3 regions of the Proteus sp. fly-1089 genome follow, and region 1 is predicted to be linked to each of the others. Evidence: predicted binding sites of a transcription regulator. Region 1 holds the regulator's gene; each other region holds the start of a gene.

Region 1 (5,879 bases):
GTCAACCAAACTTAAAAAAGCATTATTTAAATCAAAATAATTAAGTTACTCATTGATTTATAGCTATTTATTCAATCCAAATCAAAGGAACACAGAGCGCTGTTAATAATCCCATTGAAATATTAAAAATAAACCAAGACCTTCTGCTTTGTAAAAATAAGCTGATTAAGGTTCCCCCTAAAATCCAAACAATGCCTGCAACAAAATTCACTATCACCATCACAATGCTCATCGCGATAATTGAGCTAAAATAGGCATCACCAGATAAACTAAAGCTCCCAACTGCCCCTAATCCCATCATCCACGCTTTAGGATTGAGAAATTGTAATAATCCACCTTGAAACCAACTTACTGCTTGTGGCGTTTTTGCAGGGATATCTAAACGTTGATAAGATGATGTCGCTGTTTTCCAAGCAAGCCAAAGTAAGTATGCACTCCCGATTATCTTTAATCCTATATGCAATGCAGGATAAATAATCAGTAATGCAGCCACACCAAATGCCGAGCTAAGTAAAACACATTGCATTCCCAGCATAATACCCGCCATAAGCTTTAATGAGCCTTTAAAACCGACATTAGCGCCTGATGAAGTAAGTAATAAGTTGTTGGGTCCAGGTGTGATAGCAGCAATAAACAAGAAAATAGTTAAAGAAAAAATAAGGCTAATTGTCATAGCGAGCGCTCAAAGATGTGACAGATGTTTTATTTTCACCGAAAATAGCAGTATGTTATTTAGCAAACAAGTGTTAATTCATTTTGATAGACGGAAAATATGTCTCAATACTTTAATCCAATGCGTTGGGCTAAAAATCCACATTTACAAACGCTTTTACCACGAATAGTGCGTAGAACACCACTATTAACGCCTTACTGGCAACGACTAAACCTTCCTGATAATGATTTTGTCGATTTGGCATGGAGTGAAGATCCTAAAATGGCTCTCGATAAGCCAAGGCTAGTTATCTTTCATGGTTTAGAAGGAAGCTTTAGCAGTCCTTATGTTCATGGCATGTTATCAGCAGCAAAAGAGAGAGGCTGGCTAAGTGTTGTGATGCATTTTAGAGGATGCAGTGGCGAACCCAATAGACAAAAACGCATCTATCACTCAGGTGAAACCGAAGATGCTCGCTACTTTTTAAATTGGCTAAAAAAGGAATTTGGTGAACAGCCAACAGCGGCTGTTGGCTACTCTCTTGGAGGTAACATGCTCGCTTATTACCTTGCTGAGAGTGGTGAAAATGCCGTTGTAGATGCAGCTGTTATTGTATCAGCACCATTAATGTTAGAGCCTTGTTCAGCTAAAATTGAGCATGGTTTTTCCCGTTTTTACCAATGGTATCTATTAAAAGGACTAAAAAATAACGCAACACGCAAGCTGATCCGCTATCCTGAATCATTGCCAATTAGTTTGTTGACAATAAAATCCATCAAAAAGCTACGCCAATTTGACGATCTGATTACCTCTAAAATTCATGGGTTCAAAGATGCCCTTGATTACTATCGTCAATGCAGTGCTTTGCCTTTATTAAATAAAATAAAGAAAACAACACTGATTATTCACGCTAAAGATGATCCTTTTATGTCTGCGGATGTTATTCCTGATATCACAACACTACCGAATAATATTGAATATCAACTTACTGAATTTGGCGGGCATGTGGGTTTTGTTAGTGGCAAGCTTTCTAAACCCGTGATGTGGCTTGAAAATCGGATACCTGACTGGTTGTCCGCTTATTTGGAGAAAACCAAATGATAATACCTTGGAACGAACTTTCCACTGAGACACTAGACAATCTTATTGAAAGTTTCGTTTTACGAGAAGGCACTGATTATGGTATCCAAGAGAAGACGCTAGAACAAAAAGTCGCCGACGTAAAAAAACAACTTAAATCCGGTGAAGCCGTGTTAGTTTGGTCAGAACTTCATGAAAGCGTCAATATTATGCCTGCATCGCAGTTTCGCTCTGATTGATCACCCAGAGCGCAATATCGCCACCAATAAGGGCTAACCTTATTTGCAAAAGGATAATCTATGTCAGTCAAACATCCTATCATCGCGGTTACTGGTTCAAGTGGAGCAGGAACGACTACCACGAGCCAAGCTTTTCGTAAGATATTCCAACAACTTAATGCACATTCTGCTTTAATTGATGGAGATAGTTTTCATCGCTATACTCGCCCTGAAATGGATATGGCGATAAGGAAAGCCAAAGAACAAGGGCGACATATTAGCTATTTTGGCCCTGAAGCAAATGATTTTAGCCTACTGAGTTCCACATTCAGCCACTATAGCGAAACAGGACAGGGCCAATCACGTAAATATTTACACTCTTATGATGAAGCGACGCCCTACAATCAATTACCAGGAACTTTTACACCATGGGAATCATTACCCAATAATACCGATGTACTCTTTTATGAAGGATTACACGGAGGTGTTGTCACTGATGAACATGATGTCGCACAGCATGTTGATTTATTAGTGGGTGTTGTCCCTATCGTTAACCTTGAGTGGATACAAAAACTTATCCGAGACACAACTGAACGGGGTCATTCACAAGAAGCCGTAAGAGATTCAGTGGTGCGCTCAATGGATGATTATATTAACTATATCATTCCGCAATTTTCGCGTACTCACATCAACTTTCAACGAGTCCCTACCGTCGATACATCAAACCCATTCTCAGCTAAAGCTATCCCAACTCTTGATGAAAGTTTTATTGTTATTCGCTTTAGAGGCTTAACTGATATTGATTTTCCTTATTTGCTGGCAATGTTGCATGGCTCATTTATGTCAACAATAAATACGATTGTGGTGCCTGGTGGAAAATTAGGATTAGCGATGGAATTAATTATGGCGCCATTAGTCAAAAAATTATTAAATGGCGAAAAGATCAGTTAACAAAAATAAACTCTATTTTTATAAAAATAATATCCCCTTATTTAAGGGATATTATTTCCTGATTAAAATTTATTTTAAAATATCAAATTTACTCAGTATCTTTTATTTCAAATGAATGTGTAATATTAGCTGCTTTTCCTAACATTAAAGAGACGGAACAATATTTTTCTGCAGATAATTGAACAGCTCGCTCAACAATTTTATCTGTGAGTTCTTTACCTGAAACAATAAAATGTAAATTGATATCAGTAAATAAACGAGGGGCTTCTTCGCGACGCTCTGATGTTAATTTTACTTCACAATCAGTGACTTGATGTCGCCCTTTGCGTAAAATACTAACGACATCAATCGCACTGCATCCCCCCGCAGCAATTAAGACCATTTCCATTGGGCTTGGTGCTTTATCGCCAGAGTTCCCATCCATCATTATTTGATGACCTGATGAAGACTCACCAACAAAAGATAAATCTTCAACCCACTTAACTCGTGCTTCCATTTATTTTCCCTCTAAACATGACAGAAACTAAAAGAGTACATTCTCATAATTCAACTAGCAATTAGCAAATAGGTTTATTATGCTGACTGCGTAAAACGAGACTTAATGCACTAATTGTGTTAAAAACAATATCTGCTTGATGATAGTGGTTAAGATCAATGCATTATTTTCTCATTTATTATAATCTACTCCATATTAACTTACCGTGTTCTCAGGAAGTTAATAGGTCAAGATAGGATTTTTAAGCACGCTGTCTCAAAAGGGAGTCCATCCGTTTTGAAAGGCTGCATTTAACGTACAGAGGATAACGCGAATGGTTCTCGGCAAGCCGCAAACAGACCCGACTCTTGAATGGTTTTTGTCACACTGCCATATTCACAAATATCCATCCAAGAGCACGCTGATCCACCAAGGTGAGAAAGCGGAAACACTTTATTATATTGTTAAAGGTTCCGTGGCTGTTCTTATTAAAGATGAAGAAGGGAAAGAAATGATCCTCTCCTACCTGAATCAGGGGGATTTCATCGGTGAACTTGGATTATTTGAAGAAGATCAAGAACGTAGTGCATGGGTTAGAGCAAAAACAGCCTGTGAAGTAGCAGAAATTTCCTATAAAAAATTCCGCCAATTAATTCAGGTTAACCCTGATATTCTGATGCGCCTGTCAGCTCAAATGGCGAACAGATTACAAACCACATCAGAAAAAGTAGGTAACCTTGCTTTCCTTGATGTAACAGGTCGTATTGCACAAACCTTACTAAACTTAGCAAAACAACCCGATGCTATGACGCATCCTGATGGCATGCAAATTAAAATTACACGTCAGGAAATCGGTCAAATCGTTGGTTGTTCACGCGAAACTGTAGGCCGTATTCTGAAAATGTTGGAAGATCAAAACCTGATCTCTGCACACGGTAAAACAATCGTCGTTTACGGGACTCGCTAAGTTTCCCCGCCCGAACAAACAATAGCCCGATACAAAGGGCTATTGATAAAAAGATCTGTATAAACCCCATTCTTGTGATGGGGTTTATAATAAGGACTATTCTTTTACAAACTCCGCAATAGCCGCTTTTAATGCTACCATTCCTTCTTGTAGCTCTTCTTGGGTAATAATTAATGATGGCGTAAAACGCATAACATCAGCGCCTGCATTTAACATCATTAAACCATGCTTTGCAGCTAATCCTAATAGTATTTTGGCTTTACCTTCATATTGTGGTGCGAGTTGTGCACCGATCAATAATCCTTGTCCACGGATTTGCGAAAAGACGTTGTAGGTTTGGTTTATTGCCGTGAGCTCATCTACAATCCATTGATAACGCTTTTCTACACCCTCAAGTACCTCAGGCGTATTAATTAAATCAAATGCGACATTGCCCACTGCACAAGCGAGTGGATTACCTCCATAAGTTGTACCATGAGTCCCTACACCCATTGCAGAAGCTATCTCATGTGTTGTTAACATCGCACTGAGAGGGAAACCACTTCCTAGTGCTTTTGCGGTTGTAATAATGTCTGGTATCACATCATAGTTCATATAAGCGAAAAGCTTACCTGTACGCCCCATACCTGTTTGTACTTCATCAAGAACAAGTAGTGCTTGATGCTTATCGCACAGCTCACGTAGCCCTCTCATAAACTCAGGTGTTGCCGCCGTTACGCCACCTTCACCTTGAACTGGTTCTAGTACAACGGCACAAGTGTGATCATCCATTACCGCTTTAACCGCATCTAAGTCATTAAAAGGAACGTGCACGATATCTGCAGGCTTAGGACCAAAACCATCTGCATATTTAGGCTGCCCACCGACAGATACTGTAAACAGAGTTCTGCCATGAAATGCATGATGAAAAGCAATAATTTTAGTTTTATAAGGACTATGGCGAGTGATGGCATAATGACGAGCCAATTTAAATGCGGCTTCATTCGCTTCTGCACCTGAATTAGCAAAAAAGACACGTTCCGCAAATGTGTTATCTATTAATTTTTGCGCTAAACGTAATGCAGGTTCATTAGTAAATATATTGCTAACATGCCAAAGCTGCTCACTTTGTTCTTTCAAGGCTTGATTAAGGCCAGGATGAGCATGCCCCAGTGCTAAAACAGCAATACCACCAGCAAAATCAATATACGATTTTCCCTGCTGATCCCAAACACGGCTACCCATTCCTTTGACAGGAATAAACTCTGCGGGTGAATAAATTGGCAACATTACTTGATCGTAAGTTGCCCGGTTGATACTTTGCTTTGTCATTACCCCACCTGATCGTTATTCATATTCAATATGAAAATATAATCACTAAATATGAATAAAAAATCAAATGTGGTTTTGTATAAAAAGGTGTTATTTCGCTATTTAAATACTATCCTATTAATATTTAAGAAAATTATTTAATAACTCATGCCCTTGTTCACTTAAAATACTTTCTGGGTGAAATTGAACCCCTTCAATTGGAAGTGTACGATGGCGAATTCCCAT
Region 2 (5,879 bases), on a different contig from region 1:
TTAAAAGCGTTAGGTATTGCCAATATTGCGGCCGCGCTTTCTCAAGGATTTGCGGTAAGTGCGGCAAGTAGCCGTACTGCAGTCAATGATTCTGTTGGTGGGAAAACGCAATTAGTTTCTATTATCGCAGCACTGGTTATTTTGCTAGTACTATTATTTATGACCGATTTTCTCGCCTATATTCCATTATCATCATTGGGGATTGTGTTGATTGTCTCTTCATGGTCATTATTGAGTATTCGTCATATTTGGTCTTATCGTAAACGTAATAAACAAGCATTTACATTGGCATCATTCACCTTATTAGCCGTGTTATTGGCAGGGCTAATTAACGGTATCGGTTTTGCCGTTTTATTAGGTTTGTTACAATTTTTGCGTATTGTTTTTCGTCCGAGCGATCAATTATTGGGTGTTGATGAACAAGGTATGGTTCACTCAATGAATAAAGATAATGGCATTGAACCTATTGATGGTTTAATGATGTATCGGTTTAATTCACCACTGACTTATTTTAATGTGGGCTATTTTAAAAAACGGGTACTTCAACTTGTTGATAGCGCACCTCGACGGCCAGCATGGTTAGCGGTAGATGCAGCTGTAAGCTTTACCTATGATGATGTTAGCGTGTTTGCTGCTATTGATGAGCTAATACGAGAGTTACGAATAAAAGGCGTGAAATTGGTTTTAGCTGGCCGTAGAACAGAATTAAATCGTTGGATTGAACGTAATAAAATTTCACTTAATGAAGATGATTTGATTATTGCTCCCGATCTCTATTTTGTGATCCGACTGTATCAAAGCCGACAACAAATAAAAGAAAAACAAAAAGAAGCAAGAATAGAGGCGTTAAAACAAGATGCTGAGAGCCACGATGAGGATACATCAACGGCAACAATAGTCAGCAATATACCGACACCAAAATGTGCTGATTAAGCATTATTGAGGCGTATTTTGTACAAAGAAAAATCCCGTGATATGACGTAACCTCAAAATCGGTTAATTATCACGGGATTTTTTATAGATAAAACTAAGGCATAGAGCGATTAACGCTGTTGCGTTGTGTATTTATTTTCCACCAGCATAAATAAGCGAAACAAGTAAATAATCAACCAAGCTGAAGCCATGTTTTTCAGAAAGTAGAATAAGAAGTTATGGATAATATCGGGCAATTGAATTGTGAGATTACCCACAAAACCAATACCGAACTGCAATAAGATCCAAATCCCTAATGCGGGGATAAGTGAACCTGATTCACCAAAGCCTATTCTCCATCCTAAACGAATAGCACTTCCCATATTCTGTTGGCGTACTAGCACAACTGGCGCTAATGCAAAGCCAATCAGCAAAATGATACCTGGAATGATCATCACCATAAAGCCCGCACTAATCAAAATAGAGCATAAGACAATCAATAAAAACATTTTCGGTAGGCGAGGTAGGCTAGCATTAGCTGTTTGACCTAGAGTGACGCTATGACCTGAGGAGATAGCCATAGCAAACATCAGTAGGGTAAGCACGAGAATACTTTGCTGGAGTGTTTCAAATAAATAGAGCACTAAGACTTTTTTGGCAACACCCACGACACTATTTGACATAGCTTCTAATTCAGCAGGAGAAGTAGAAGAAAGTTGTGTGTTTTTAAAATTGGCAACAAATTCAATCATCAATTGGTACTCTTGGGGAGTTGGACCAACTAAGACATGAATGATCGCTAAAATAACAGCAAGAATAGCGGAAATAGTAACAATGCTACGTTGTTCATTCTTATAAAAATTAAGGCTGTCGCGGTAGATTGTGCGTGCCGTGGTAGGCATGAAACTGCTCCTATAAAAATAGACTAAGTCAATGTGCGCCATTGTACCTTTTACAACAGCAAAAAGGGATATTTTCTATCAAACCGCTTACTAAGCTTATTTTTTGATATTAACAGCCACAGTACATTCATTATTTAAATTAAACAAAACATTATTTTAACATAAAGATAACTTTATTTTTAAATATGCCTTTTTAGGATGTTTTTTATTCAAAAAATATTACTAAAAATAAATTTAATTATAAGAAAAAATTGTATTAATGTGTAATTTGATGTGGATCAATTATAAATAATTATATTGATAAATAATAAAAAGAGAAATAACACTTTCTGCAAAAATAATTCCAAAGTTGTGATCGGTATTAGATCATAATTATCAATAAATGGTTATATTTTTAGCGGAGATTTTACTTATTACAGGAATGGGTTAAATAATGAAAAAACTTTCTGCGCTTATTTTAGCGGCTGCAACTCTTGCGCCTTCTATTTCTTTTGCTCACCAAGCGGGGGATTTTTTATTCCGTGCAGGTACTGCAACTGTTCGTCCTAATGCGGGTTCTGATGCAATATTAGGTGGCGACCATTTTGGAGTAAATAATAATACTCAATTAGGTTTAACCTTTGGGTATATGATCACTGATAATATCGGTGTTGAATTATTAGCCGCAACACCATTTGAGCATAAAATTTCATTAAGTGGTGTGGGCGAAATTGCAAAAGTTAAACATTTACCACCAACATTAATGGCGCAATATTACTTTGGTAATGGTGAAGATAAATTACGTCCTTATTTAGGTGCTGGCCTTAACTTTACCACTTTCTTTGATGAGAAATTCAATAACAATCCAGCAGTAGATGGCTTAGGCTTGAATGGGCTTGATCTTAAGGATTCATGGGGCTTTGCAGCACAAGCGGGTTTAGATTATAACCTCGATAAAAATTGGATGCTGAATGCTTCTGTTTGGTGGATGAATATCGAAACAAAAGCAAGATTCAACAGTGAAGTTGCTAATAAAGACTTTGATGTTAAAACACGTTTAGACCCATTTGTATTTATGTTTGGTGTGGGCTACCGTTTCTAATTATTCTTTCTTTAAAAGAATATCTCATAATGAAAAAGCGAAGTTTATCTTCGCTTTTTTTATGTTTTAAATTCACAAGACAACTCTCATTTTTAGATTATCAAAAGATACCATTTTATTATTAATACTTAAAACAAGAGTCATTTTTAAATAATGTTAAATAAATAAAGATGCATTTAAAATGGAACATATAATGTTTAAATATCTTTTAAGGTGTATTTTATATGCATCTTAAAGCTCTACTATAAATATAATGAGAATTATTTATTTCTATTTGTTAATAATAAATAGCATTGTAATCGATAAAATCGAGTATTTTGTAGATGCATTTAAAATGCACCTTTGTATTTAATTTTAGTAAAAGCGTGTTATCTATCAACGGATAGATGAGATTAATAGAGAAATAAAAAGGATTAGAAAAGCCTCGTACAGATAATAACTAAGTGGTTTGTTATTGAACGCGAAATGATTAGAGAACCTTTTGCTTTGCTCTTTTTATGAGCTTGTTTTTAGGGTGAGACAAAAGCGGGCTATTTTTGAATGATTTGATTTTTTTGCAAAAATTGATCTGTATTATGATAGTCCGTACAAATAAACATAAATTCATAAATGAAAAAGACCACCGAAGTGGTCTAAAAAATAAAGCTAAGGGAAGACTAGAATAAAAAAGTGATCAGCGAACAACCATTGAATTGATAACGCCTTTTACACCTGTAACTTTGCGTGTTGTTTCAATGGCACGATTAGCATCCGCTTGAGAAGAAACGAAACCACTTAATTGAACTTTACCTTTAAAAGTCTCAACGCTAATTTGTGTTGAATTAAGATTTTTTTCACCGATTAGTGCTGTTTTAACTTTGGTGGTGATCACAGAGTCGTCAAAATAACCCCCAGTACCTTCTGACGTTGAAGTCGGAGAACATGCAGACAACGTAAATGCCATCAATAATGCCGCCATGACAGCGGAGATTTTTGCCCATAGTTTCATTATCAAACTCCTTATATATTGTGTAATTGGTTGAGTATTTTTGAAAAGAAAACATAAAGCGCTTTATAAAGTATGTGCAAAAAATAAAATATTGCCAAATTTTTATAGGTATTGATTATGTACTTTAAATGGAGAAAGAAGAGAGATTGCACCATTTCATGCGGACTAAGCCCCAAAAATGGACTTCAAAAGTGTGGGTCAATAAATGATGAATTAAGAGTAATCCGCTTAGAAAAATAGCAAACTATTCTCCTAAAGCGGATCGGTTACGATAGTTAAGCGAGTGTAGCCGCTTTCATTTCTTTGACAAATTGAGTAAGCGCTTTAAGCATCACTTCAGGTTGATGAAGATTTTTCTCAATAATTTGTACAACGGCAGATCCTGAAATAGCACCCGTTGCCCCATTTGCAATAGCCTCTTTGACTTGTTTTGGCTCTGAAATACCAAATCCTTGTAATGCAGGTGGCGCATTATAAGTTTTTAATTTGTCAGTAAGGTGCGTTAGCGATTGTTCAGCACGTTTATCTGTTCCTGTTACGCCTGCTCTTGAGAGTAAATAGGTATAGCCTTTACCTGAGATGGCTAATTCTTGTAAAAGCTCATCATCAGCATTAGGCGGGCAAATAAAAATAGGCTCGATATTCGCTCGCTGTGCTGATTCTCTGAACTCTTTTGATTCACGTAAGGGCACATCACCAATTAAGACAGAATCGACACCAGCTTGTTGGCATTTACCATAAAAGTTATCAACCCCATTACTAAAAACAAGGTTGGCGTAAACTAATAGGCCAATAGGAATATTAGGATGTTTTTTACGTATGTTAGTTAATAGAGCAAAGCAATCGGTGGGTGTTACACCAACATTGAGGGCTCGTAAATTAGCACCTTGAATAGTAGGGCCATCTGCAAGAGGATCGGAAAAAGGAATACCAATCTCTAAAGCATCGGCACCACCTTCAATTAACGCATCAATAATTTGTAGTGACAGCTCAGGAGAAGGATCACCTAATGTTACAAAGGGAACAAATGCACCTTGTTGTTTTTGTGCTAATGCATTAAAGCAGTTTTGATAACGGCTCATTAGATTTCTCCTCTTGCTGCTAAAATATCGTTTACAGTAAAAATGTCTTTATCGCCACGTCCTGATAAGTTCACAATAAGTAATTGCTCTTTATCAGGATTTTGTGCAATTAATTTAAGTGCATAAGCTAGAGCATGAGAAGATTCTAAGGCTGGAATAATTCCTTCTCGGCGAGAAAGTACTTTAAATGCTTCTATTGCTTCATCATCTGTAACAGAAACATAATCAGCGCGACCAATGCTATTTAAATGTGCGTGTTGTGGCCCAACTGATGGGAAATCAAGACCTGCTGAAATTGAATAAGATTCTTCAATTTGGCCTTCATCTGTCTGCATAATAGGGGATTTCATCCCAAAATAGATCCCCAATTTACCGTGTTTCAGTGGTGCGCCATGTTCACCCGTTTCAATACCTTTACCTGCAGGTTCAACACCAATCAGTTGCACTGACGTTTCAGGAATAAATGAAGCAAATAAACCGATAGCGTTAGAACCACCACCAATACAAGCGATAACTGCATCGGGTAGACGACCTTCACGCTCTAGGATCTGCGCTTTAGCTTCATCACCAATCATACGTTGGAATTCACGTACAATTGTTGGATAAGGATGCGGGCCCGCTGCGGTTCCTAGTAAATAGTGAGCGCGGTCGTAACAACCAGACCAGTCACGTAATGCCTCATTGCAGGCATCTTTTAAGGTAGATGAACCACTATGAACGGGAATAACTTCAGCACCCATTAAACGCATACGAAAGACGTTTGGTGATTGACGTTCAACGTCTTTTGCACCCATATAGATACGACATTTCATATTAAGTAATGCGCAGGCCAAAGCAGTGGCAACACCATGTTGACCCGCACCTGTTTCTGCAATTATTTCGGTTTTCCCCATACGTTTTGCCAGCAATGCTTG
Region 3 (5,879 bases), on a different contig from region 1:
TATAACGCGAAACTTGTTGAATATCAGCCAGTAAAGGTAATAGTGAGCCGTCACCCTCTTTTGCCATTGGTGAGCAATCAGCTAATGCACGACTTGCAACCATTAACATGGCATCAGTCACACGTTTAGCACCACAGGCAATAACACCTAACCCAATGCCTGGGAAGATATAAGAGTTATTACATTGTGCAATTGGATACTCTTTATCTTTGTATTTTACAGGTGCAAATGGGCTGCCAGTTGCAACTAAAGCTTGGCCATCTGTCCAATTGATAATATCTTCAGGGCGGGCTTCAACACGTGAAGTTGGGTTAGATAATGGCATCACAATAGGGCGTTCACAGTGTTTGTGCATTTCACGAATAATTTCTTCAGTGAATAACCCTGCTTGTCCTGAAACACCAATTAAGATTGTTGGTTTTGCATTCTTAACTACTTCTAACAGCGAAATCGCATCGCTTTCTGTTTTCCAATCAGCAATGGCTTCACTTTTTTGGATAAGCTTGCTTTGGAAATCAAGTAAATTTGGTAGTTTATCAGTTAATAAGCCAAAACGGTCAACCATGAATATACGCTCACGCGCTTGCTCATCGCTTAAGCCTTCAGATTTCATTTGGGCAATGATTTGCTCAGCAATACCACAACCCGCAGAGCCTGCACCTAAGAAAGTGACTGTTTGGTCTTTTAATTGGCGCCCCGCAGCACGGCTAGCCGCGATAAGACTACCTAAAGTAACAGACGCAGTACCTTGAATATCATCGTTAAAGCAACATAATTCATCACGATAACGGTTTAGTAAAGGCATCGCATTTTTTTGCGCGAAGTCTTCAAATTGCAGCAAAACATTTGGCCAGCGACGTTTAACAGCTTGAATAAATTCATCAACGAACTCGTTATATTCATCACCAGTAATACGAGGATGGCGCCATCCCATATATAGTGGATCGTTTAAACGTTGTGGATTGTTAGTACCAACATCAAGTACAACAGGCAATGTGTACGCTGGGCTGATACCCCCACACGCGGTATATAAAGAGAGTTTACCGATAGGAATACCCATACCACCGATGCCTTGGTCACCTAGACCAAGAATACGTTCGCCATCAGTGACAACAATCACTTTTACGTTTTGTTTAGTGGCGTTTTGTAGCATATCGTCGATATTGGCGCGGTTAGGATAAGAGATAAACAATCCGCGAGCACGACGATAAATATCAGAGAAATGTTCGCAAGCTTCACCCACTGTTGGTGTGTAAATGATTGGCATCATTTCAGTAAGGTGAGATTCCAATAAACGGTAAAACAGCGTTTCATTGGTGTCTTGGATATTTCTTAGGTAAATATGTTTGTCGTTATCGTTTTTGAAATCAAGATATTGGCGATAAGCGCGTTCAACCTGCTCTTCAATAGTTTCAACTGCTTCAGGCAGTAAACCATGTAAGTTAAAGGTGCTGCGTTCTTCTTCGCTGAAAGCACTACCTTTATTTAACAGGGGAAATTCAAGCAGGATTGGGCCTGCATACGGGATGTAGAGAGGGCGTTTACTTTCGTGTTCCAGTTCCATGAAAAATACTCTTGTAAGGCAGTTAGTCACATGACAATTGTAGATCCTACAAAATAATAAAAATATGTACAGCTTATGTTATTTTTTTATGATTTTTATGCTTAGAAATGAGAGATAGATACAGTTGTTACAACTTTTTCTGGTAAGCATCAGCAAAATTTACATGCTGATGCTTTTTTAGGAGAGATTTTTAGAGGAATAAGTTAAAACTTTTTACAAAGTGATGCGTTGCATCTGGTGGCAACCTAAAGCCGTTAATGTGGCTTGAGTTGCATCCCATTGTGTTAAAATTGTTTCTGCTTTTTCAATTAGGACAGCAGATTCAATTTCCATCACACTCTCACCTGCCATATTTAATAAAATTAATGCGGCTTGTAATGGCGGTAAGCTTGGGTTAAATGCAGCATTTTCTGCGTAGCTACCTTGGAAAATTTTGCCATTTTTCATTTGAACAGCAATACCACTGTGAGACTCACTATAAGGTGCATGGCTACGATTGGCAGCTTGTAGCGCCTGTTGTGCTAATTCACTAGGGTTATCAATTTTGTAACCGTGATTAACCTTATCCATTAATAAAGAGGTGATATTGAGATCCTTCGGGCCAAAGCTATCAGGTAAATAATCCCCTAATGTCGCTACTTTTCTACCAGGTAATTGGATCTGAATATGGGTGCCGCTGTTGAGTTCGTTCATAAACTGGCGACAATGACCACAAGGTGTATAGTTTACAGTGATTGAAATTAAGCGAGATTCACCACGTAGCCATGCATGAGTTACCGCACTTTGTTCAGCATGGACTGTTTGTTGTAATGGTGCGCCAGCAAATTCCATATTGGCACCGAAGTAAAGATTACCACTTTCACCACGAGCAACCGCACCTACTTTGAAGTTAGAGATAGGTGCAACAGCACAAGCCGCAGCAACAGGCAAAAGTGCAAGGGCTAAGGCATCATCATTACATTGTAACTGTGTTTTTATGGCGTTGACCTGTTCTGCCGTGAACATTGCAGGGAATGCACCCTGCTCAAGATAAGGAGCAAGTGCGTGTTGTAACTGCGGAGATAAATCTGACCAAATTGCCTGAAAACGAGTATGCATACATGAGTCTCCCATTAATCTTTCTGTATTATAAGATTCTAGGCATCTTTCCCCATTCTTATATGTGATGAAAATCATATTTTCAATGAAACAATTGCAACAAATTCATTAATTGAGAGATGTGTCTCAAATTTATAGTAAAAATCCCCGAAATAAATTTAATTAAATCGGGGAGTTAAGAATGGAGAGTAAGAAAGAGATCAACTATAAAGATGCAAAATAATAGGGAATATAAATGGAGCAAGTAAAGAGGTAATAATCCCACAGGTCATTAATGCTAATGAACTATAAGCACCTTCGATATAATCCACTTCTGCAGCTCTTGCTGTTCCCACTGCATGCGAAACGGTTCCCATAGCTAAACCTCGAGAGGCGTGAGTCGGAATTCGCAATATCTTGAATAGAGTGTGACCAAAAATGGCACCTAAAATACCTACTGCAATAACACATGCAGCACTGATTGCAGGAATACCACCTATGGAGTCTGCGACTGCCATCGCGATAGGTGTTGTGACGGATTTAGGTAAGATTGATGCTGCGATTTCAGGTGTTGCACCAGCCCATAAGGCAATTGCAGTACCACTAGCCATAGCAGCAACACTACCAATAAAGCAAATACTAATTAATGATTTCCACTGTGCGCGAATTTGGTGTAATTGCTGATAAAGTGGGATAGCTAAAGCGACAACAGCAGGTTGTAGTAAGTCATTTAAAATACGACTACCTGCAAAATAATTTTCATAAGGTATTTTAGTTATTAATAAAATAGGAATAATCACCACAATAGCAATTAAAAGCGGATTTAAAATAGGCAATTTAAATCGGGCTGCAAGCTTACGAGCTAAGTAAAAAATAAAAATACTTAAAGGTAGTGACCACCAAATATTCATCAATATGGCTAACATTTTTTCTTCTCGCTTAACGCGTTATCGTCGTCTTTCTCTTTTGTTTCAACAATATCTTCAACTTGGTCTGGTTTTGAACCCACGATAATGCGTTCACGATGAACGTAGTGTGAGCAATATGCAACGAGCGCCATAACACCAAAGGTACTCACGACGCAGGCTAAAACGATGGGAAAAAGTTGCTGACTTAACAAATCATAATAGTTCATTACACCAACACCGATAGGGATAAAGAGTAATGACATGTTTTTTAATAGGATATTGGCACCGGGTTTAACCCAACGTAAAGGGATAAGCTGGAAAGCAAGTAGACCAAAAAGGATCAGTAAGCCAACAATACTGCCTGGAACCGCGAAGGGTAGAAGGGCTGAAATAAGATTACCAGCAAAGAGACAAAGATAAAGTACCAAAAAAGATCGTAGATAATGCCAAAGTGTAATCTGCAATCGTGCCCGTTTAGATTTCATAAGTAAGTGTCCCAAATCAACTAACAGAATTATCATACACCGATTTTGAAAGTGTGCTATGGATCACAATAAAAAAAGAGCGGGGCTCTAATAGAACCCCGCCATTTATTTACTTGGCAAATGAATTTTGGTTGTTATTTCACTTGTTGGCCCGGTTTTGCACCAGTATCTGGGCTGAGTAAGAAGATATCTTTATCACCCGGGCCGGCAGCCATTACCATGCCTTCTGAAATACCAAAACGCATTTTACGAGGTGCTAAGTTTGCCACCATTACTGTTAAGCGACCTTCTAACACTTTAGGATCTGGGTATGCTGTACGAATACCGGAAAATACTTGGCGAGTTTCTCCACCTAAGTCCAAAATTAATTTCAACAGTTTGTCTGAGCCTTCAACAAAATCTGCTTGTTTAATTTCAGCGATACGCATATCAATTTTTGCAAAATCATCAAACTTGATGGTTTCTTGGATCGGTGAATCAGCTAATGGACCAGAGACTTCTTTTACGGGTGCAATGGTACTTTTAGATGCTTCAACCATTGCATTGGCTTTATCCATTTCAATACGGTTAAACAGCGCTTTGAATTTAGTGATTTCTTGGCCTAACAGCGGTTGTGCAAGTGCATCCCATGTTAATTGAGTTTGCAAAAATGCTTCTGAACGTTCTGTTAGTGAAGGTAAGACTGGTTTCAGATACGTCATCAACACGCGGAACAAGTTAATTCCCATGGTGCAGATTGCTTGTAACTGAGCGTCTTGACCTTCTTGTTTTGCCACTACCCAAGGTGCTTTTTCGTCAATATAACGGTTAGCTTCATCAGCTAATGCCATAATTTCACGGATGGCTTTACTAAATTCACGATTTTCGAATGATTGTGCAATGTTTTCTTGCATATCAACAAAGTGCTGATAAAGCTTAGCATCATCTAAAGAATCTGCTAATTTGCCATCAAAACGCTTGCTGATAAAACCAGCGGTACGTGATGCTAGGTTAACGACTTTATTTACGATGTCGCTATTTACGCGCTGAACAAAGTCTTCTAAGTTTAGGTCAATATCGTCAATGCGTGATGAAAGTTTTGCTGCGTAATAATAACGTAGGCAATCAGCATCAAAATGATCAAGATAGGCGCGAGCGGTAATAAATGTGCCACGAGACTTAGACATCTTGGCGCCATTTACAGTGACATAACCATGAACAAATAGGTTTGTTGGCTTGCGATATTCACTGCCTTCTAACATAGCTGGCCAGAATAAGCTGTGGAAATAGACGATATCTTTGCCAATAAAGTGATAAAGGTCAGCTTTGCTGTCTTTATTCCAAAACTCATCAAAATTTAAATCACCGCGTTTTTCACATAAGTTTAAGAATGAACTCATGTAGCCAATCGGTGCATCTAGCCATACATAGAAATATTTACCCGGTGCATCTGGAATTTCGAAACCGAAATAAGGCGCATCACGAGTGATATCCCATTGTTGTAAACCACTGTCGAACCATTCTTGCATTTTATTCGCAACTTGTTCTTGCAGTGCGCCTGAACGGATCCATGCTTGTAGCATGTTGCTGAATGCAGGTAAGTCAAAGAAGTAGTGTTCTGTTTCGCGCATTACAGGTGTTGATCCTGAAACGACAGAACGTGGATTAATTAATTCTGTAGGGCTGTATGTTGAGCCACATACTTCACAGTTATCACCGTATTGGTCTTGTGCTTTACATTTAGGGCACGTGCCTTTTACAAAACGGTCAGGAAGAAACATGCCTTTTTCTTCATCATACAGCTGAGAAATTGTTTTGCTTTTGATGTGACCATTTTTCTTCAGTGCTAGATAAATTTTCGTCGAT

The links. Region 1 encodes CRP, which controls carbon source genes, mostly activating them, when cyclic AMP is high. Its sites were predicted from a motif close to ATGTGANNNNNNTCACAT; they were not measured.
Region 2: ompW (outer membrane protein OmpW) is a predicted target of CRP. The motif match lies at 2,081-2,098, and genes of this name have one in related genera.
Region 3: ABN080_RS00395 (CidA/LrgA family protein) is a predicted target of CRP. The motif match lies at 4,086-4,103, and genes of this name have one in related genera.

Annotation. Positions count from the first base shown of each region.
Region 1 is NZ_JBEETS010000007.1:224,790-230,668, reverse strand. It holds gene ABN080_RS15365 (LysE family translocator) at 68-673, opposite strand; gene ABN080_RS15360 (hydrolase) at 773-1,753, shown strand; gene ABN080_RS15355 (YheU family protein) at 1,750-1,971, shown strand; gene ABN080_RS15350 (phosphoribulokinase) at 2,032-2,901, shown strand; gene ABN080_RS15345 (OsmC family protein) at 2,990-3,397, opposite strand; gene crp (cAMP-activated global transcriptional regulator CRP) at 3,711-4,343, shown strand; gene argD (bifunctional acetylornithine/succinyldiaminopimelate transaminase) at 4,440-5,654, opposite strand; gene ABN080_RS15330 (aminodeoxychorismate synthase component II) at 5,772-5,879, opposite strand, start outside.
Region 2 is NZ_JBEETS010000001.1:540,164-546,042, forward strand. It holds gene ABN080_RS02575 (SulP family inorganic anion transporter) at 1-933, shown strand, start outside; gene ABN080_RS02580 (YciC family protein) at 1,044-1,814, opposite strand; gene ompW (outer membrane protein OmpW) at 2,248-2,895, shown strand; gene ABN080_RS02590 (BON domain-containing protein) at 3,569-3,883, opposite strand; gene trpA (tryptophan synthase subunit alpha) at 4,159-4,965, opposite strand; gene trpB (tryptophan synthase subunit beta) at 4,965-5,879, opposite strand, start outside.
Region 3 is NZ_JBEETS010000001.1:77,125-83,003, forward strand. It holds gene ABN080_RS00380 (NAD-dependent malic enzyme) at 1-1,564, opposite strand, end outside; gene cdd (cytidine deaminase) at 1,778-2,662, opposite strand; gene ABN080_RS00390 (CidB/LrgB family autolysis modulator) at 2,863-3,558, opposite strand; gene ABN080_RS00395 (CidA/LrgA family protein) at 3,561-4,034, opposite strand; gene metG (methionine--tRNA ligase) at 4,169-5,879, opposite strand, start outside.